2 linked regions of the Sporocytophaga myxococcoides DSM 11118 genome follow. The protein of the gene in region 1 interacts with the protein of each later gene in a pairwise test. Links are inferred from orthologs where the notes say so. Each region holds a gene or a part of one and is shown in the gene's direction. Other genes may lie near its edges.

Evidence for each region.
Region 2: the proteins of K350_RS0110730 (region 1) and rpsL interact in binary tests that used the Escherichia coli proteins (3 or more experiments, as listed by UniProt). The link is inferred for Sporocytophaga myxococcoides DSM 11118 from one-to-one orthologs.

The regions. Positions count from the first base shown.
Region 1 is NZ_AUFX01000006.1:520,673-523,462, reverse strand. The notes cover bases 79-2,790. They hold K350_RS0110730 (ribosome maturation factor RimP), read left to right. Parts: upstream 79-1,053; coding sequence 1,054-1,527; downstream 1,528-2,790. Other genes in these bases: nusA (transcription termination factor NusA), read left to right, coding at 1,532-2,785; K350_RS28280 (endonuclease/exonuclease/phosphatase family protein), read right to left, coding at 79-994. Also shown: more of K350_RS28280, read right to left, coding at 1-78.
Region 2 is NZ_KE384560.1:596,757-599,578, forward strand. What follows is about bases 1-2,744. They hold rpsL (30S ribosomal protein S12), read left to right. Parts: upstream 1-1,036; coding sequence 1,037-1,453; downstream 1,454-2,744. Other genes in these bases: K350_RS0120730 (CHAT domain-containing protein), read left to right, coding at 1-846; rpsG (30S ribosomal protein S7), read left to right, coding at 1,460-1,927; fusA (elongation factor G), read left to right, coding at 1,945-2,744. Outside these bases: more of fusA, read left to right, coding at 2,745-2,822. UniProt on the Escherichia coli protein: With S4 and S5 plays an important role in translational accuracy. Interacts with and stabilizes bases of the 16S rRNA that are involved in tRNA selection in the A site and with the mRNA backbone.

The DNA.
Region 1 (2,790 bases):
CATTTTTAAAATGATTTCTGAATTGCTCATAAACATAGCTATACGGGACATCATTAAAGTCTCCGCAGATAATTGCAGGATATGGGCTATTGTTGATATGTTTGAGTATTTGTTTTAATTGTTCAGCTCTTTCAAGTGCTCCGCGTTTATATTTTTTAATTGAGCTAAATAGTAATTCTTTTTCAAACTCTGACCCTGTAAAGATTTTTTGATCGATATTCATCGATTGTAGATGAACATTGTATACACGTAAAGTTTTATTTTTATTTATTTTAATATCAGCAAACATCGCCTGGTTAAAAGTACTACTGGTGAATTTTACTTCTCCGGATTTAATAATTTTATATTTTGATAATATTGCCAAGCCAAGTTTTTGAGGGGGAATATCGTAATAAGGAATAATTCTATTATTAGGGTAGTTTTTTTTAAAGATCTTAATTGTGTTCAACTCTTCTATGGTATTATTAGTATAAAATTCCTGAATACAAACAATTTGAGCACCACTTTTTTTAATCCAATTGATTGAGTTTTGAGATTGTTTGATTTTCTGTTCACCCTTTTTATGGTAGGCGCTAAAAACGCGAACATTGTAACTTGCAATTTTTATTTGTTCCCCATCTTTTTTGTGTAAGCTCAATTGAAATGTTCTCCCAAAATATTTGAAGCCACCGAAAAGAAGTAATAAAAAAAATATGATCGCTTTGTAATGATTTTTTTTGAAAGAATTTAAAAAGATTAAAAAAATATTAAGTAATAGAAAAAATGGGATTAACAGGGGGATCAAAATAAGAATTTGAACTTTTTGGGGAGGAAATTCATTGGAAGTATATACGAGAAGAATTCCCCCAAAAATTAGAACTGTGAAGATTAAATTCACTGATAACCAACCATTATCAACTGATTTCATTGAAAGTATTATTTCTGTAAATAAAATTTTAATTTTAGGTAATATTTTTTGAAAAAAAAGAATTTTGGTTAATTTTGCATTGTTCAAATTTAGGATAAGTATGATTAAGAGGGGACATAGTCCCCTCTTTTATTTATAAATTATTAATGAAGATAGAGGAGAAGTTACTTCATATTGCCGAAAAATACCTTTCCAGCGATGATTTGTTCATTGTTGATTTAGTTATTACAGGCAATTCAGGAAGGCAAAAGATAAGCATAACTCTTGATGGTGATAAGGGAGTTGATATTGATACATGTGCATATCTGAGCAGAAAGGTAGGGAACGAGATTGAAGAATACAATTTAATTGATTCGGCCTATGTACTGGAAGTTTCTTCCCCAGGGATAGATCAGCCATTGAAATTAAAGAGGCAGTATTATAGGAATATTGGTCGAAGAGTAAGTGTTACTTTATTAGACGAAAGTCAAATTGATGGTCTGCTGAAAGAGGTTAGCGAAGAGTTAATAGTTCTGGATGCAGAAAAGAAAGATAAAGCGTCAAAAAAAAATATAATAGAAAGCCGTCAAATCGCTTTCAGAGATATTAAGAAAACAAATGTTCTAGTTTCATTTAAATAAGGAAATGGAGAGTTCAATATTAATCGAGTCATTTGCGGAATTTGCAAAATTTAAAAACATTGATCGTCCGACAATGATAAGGATTCTGGAAGATGTTTTCAGAACAATGATCAGAAAGAAATTTGTCACAGACGAAAACTTTGATGTTATTATCAATGTTGACAAAGGTGACCTTGAAATTTGGCGTATTCGCGAAATAGTTGATGATGAATTTGCAGAAGATAGTTTTGACTTTGATGAAAATAAACATATTTCCCTTACTGATGCAAGAAAGATAGAGGCAGATTTTGAAGTTGGGGAAGAAGTAGCCGAAGAAGTTAAACTTATAGACTTTGGTAGAAGGTTGGTAATGACAGCTCGCCAAACTCTTATCCAGAAAATTAAAGACCTTGAAAAGGATATCCTTTTTCAAAAATATAAAGAAATAGTTGGCGAAATCATCGCTGGTGAAGTATATCAGATTCTAAATAAAGAAGTTCTTTTATTGGATGGAGAAGGTAATGAACTAGTATTGCCAAGGAGTGAACAGATTCCAAAAGACAGATTCAGAAAAGGCGATAGCGCAAGAGCTATTGTTCATCGTGTGGAAATGCACAATGGTAATCCCAAAATTATCTTATCCAGAACATCCCCAGCTTTCCTTGAAAGATTATTTGAAAGTGAAGTCCCTGAGGTTTATGACGGTCTGATTTCTATCAAAAAAGTAGTAAGAGAACCAGGAGAAAGAGCAAAGGTAGCAGTAGAATCCTATGATGATAGAATTGATCCTGTTGGAGCATGTGTTGGTATGAAAGGATCTAGGATCCACAGCATAGTTAGAGAATTAGAAAATGAAAATATTGATGTTATCAATTTTACAGACAATCTGGAGCTTTATATTGCAAGAGCTCTTAGTCCTGCTAAAATTGGAAATATCAAAATTGATGGTGATGAAGGTCGCGTTTCTGTATTCTTAAAGCCTGATCAAGTATCGCTAGCTATAGGTAAAGGCGGTCAAAATATAAAATTGGCAAGCAAACTTGTAGGTATGGAAATAGACGTATTCCGCGAACTTTCAGAACAGGAAGAGGAAGATGTCGATCTTTCAGAGTTTAGCGATGAAATTGAATCCTGGATTATCGAGGAGTTAAAAAGAGTTGGGTTGGACACTGCTAAAAGTGTACTAGCACTAACAAAAGAAGACCTTGTTAGAAGAACAGAACTAGAAGAGGAAACGATTGAAGATGTTCTTAGTATTCTGAAGCAAGAATTCGAATAAAAAAA
Region 2 (2,822 bases), on another replicon or contig:
TATGACATAGTCCTGGTCAGCAATACAAAGGATTTGATAAGAGGAAATAATATTAAGTCAGAGAAAAGAGGTAATGCCACAACGGAGTTAGTCAACAAGATAAAGTTATTTGGGAATCCCACATATTATGATGAATCTGATAATTCTCAATCTAATGATCCTTTATATATAAAGACATCTTTAAGTTTTGAGGATGGTAAAAAGATACCACAACTTCCAGGAGCAGAAGGAGAGATTAAGCACCTAAACGCATTGATGATCAAAAATGGATGGGAAACTGAAACGTATTTGAATAATGAGGCCACAGAAGGAAATCTAAAAGCAATTAAAGATCCCAAAGTATTCCATATTGCAACGCATGGATTTTTCATGGAAGATTTGGAGAAAGGATATCAGGACGGATTTACAGATAAGAACCTACAAAATCCCTTATTGAGGTCAGGTTTGTTGCTGAAAAATGGAGGGGTACTACTTGCAAAAGATAATATATATGAATTAAATTCAGAGGATGGTATTTTAACTGCCTATGAAGCAATGAATTTATACCTGGATCATACAGATTTAGTAGTATTGAGTGCTTGCGAAACAGGTGTTGGTAAGGTACAGTTAGGCGAAGGGGTATGTGGTTTGCAAAGAGCCTTTTTGATTGCAGGTGCCAATTCAGTGATAATGAGTCTATTTAAAGTCTCAGATGACGTAACCAAAGACCTTATGACTATATTTTACGATAAATGGCTCACGTCAGGATCTAAAAGAAAATCATTTTTGGAAGCTAAGAGATTAATTAAGGAAAAATATAAAGATCCGATTTATTGGGGAGCTTTTATTATGGTTGGAGCAGAGTAAAAAATAAATTTTCTATTAAAATTGGTATGTTTGTTTTGTGTAACTTGCTCTAATTCAATAAGTTGAGGCATTTTTATTTTTTAATAACGATTTTTTCAAAAAAATATAAAATATAGTTTTTGCAAAAGATCCTAATTTCCGTATCTTTGCCCTTCCAAAAAAAATAAGGGATTTAATTCTTTTTAAGTAAATGCCTACTATACAACAATTAGTAAGAAAAGGTAGAGAGAAACTGACCTCTAAATCTAAATCTCCCGCGCTGGATTCGTGTCCACAAAGAAGAGGAGTATGTACAAGGGTATACACCACCACTCCAAAGAAGCCGAACTCAGCAATGAGAAAGGTTGCCAGGGTAAGGTTGACTAACGGAAAGGAAGTTAACGCTTATATTCCGGGAGAAGGTCATAACCTACAAGAGCACTCAATAGTGCTAATCAGAGGTGGAAGGGTAAAAGACTTACCAGGTGTAAGATACCATATTGTAAGAGGTGCCCTTGACACCGCAGGTGTAAATGGAAGATTACAATCAAGATCAAAATACGGTGCTAAAAGACCTAAGCCAGGTGCTGCTGCTAAAACGCCTGCTGCAAAAGGTAAAAAGAAATAATACGTTATGAGAAAGGCTAAACCTAAAAAGAGATACCTTCTGCCTGATCCTAAGTTCAGGGATACATTGGTTACTAAGTTTGTAAACTCTTTGATGTATGATGGAAAGAAAAGTATTGCATATGATATTTTTTATTCTGCATGTGACTTAGTAGAGAACAGAACCAAAGAAAACGGGCTAGAAGTCTGGAGAAAAGCATTAAATAATGTAAGTCCTCATGTTGAAGTAAAGAGCCGTCGTGTTGGTGGTGCTACTTTCCAGGTTCCTACAGAAGTAAGACCAGAGAGAAAAGCAGCATTGGGTATGAAGTGGCTTATTCAGTATGCAAGAGGCAGAGGTGAAAAAACTATGACTGAGCGCTTGGCAGGCGAAATTATCGCTGCGTCTAAAGGTGAGGGAGCTGCTGTGAAGAAGAAAGACGATACTCATAGAATGGCTGAGGCGAACAGAGCATTTTCACATTTCAGAATATAATTTTCTATAGAAATTAAATGGCACGCGATTTAAAATATACAAGAAATATAGGTATTGCTGCGCACATTGATGCTGGGAAAACCACAACAACTGAGCGTATTCTTTACTATTCGGGAGTGAGCCACAAAATAGGGGAGGTTCACGATGGTGCGGCTACTATGGACTGGATGGCGCAGGAGCAAGAAAGAGGTATTACAATTACTTCTGCTGCTACAACTGTTAACTGGAACTATAGAAATGAGAAATATCATGTGAATATCATTGATACGCCGGGTCACGTGGATTTTACTGTTGAAGTAAACCGTTCCCTACGTGTATTGGATGGTCTTGTTTTCTTATTTAGCGCTGTAGACGGTGTTGAACCGCAATCAGAAACGAACTGGAGACTTGCAAACAACTATAATGTTGCTCGTTTAGGTTTCGTAAATAAAATGGATAGAGCAGGTGCTGATTTCTTAAATGTATGCAAACAAGTTAAGGAAATTCTTGGCAGCCATGCTGTAGCTCTTCAGTTACCAATTGGATCTGAAGATAATTTTAGAGGTGTTGTGGATCTTGTAAACTTCCGCGGAATTGAGTGGAACGAGCATGATAAAGGTATGACATTTAAAGAAGTACCTATCCCTGCAGACATGATGGATGAAGCGGTTGAGTATAGAGAAAAATTACTTGAAGCTGTTGCTGAATTTGATGAAAAGATCATGGAGAAATATTTCGATGATCCTAATTCTATCACCGAAGCAGAAATCCTAACCGCTCTTAGAAAGGCAGTTATTGCAATGAAAGTAGTTCCAATGCTTTGTGGTTCTTCCTTTAAGAATAAAGGTGTTCAGACAATGTTGGATTATGTGATGGCATTGCTTCCTTCTCCTTTAGATAAAGAGAGTATCAAAGG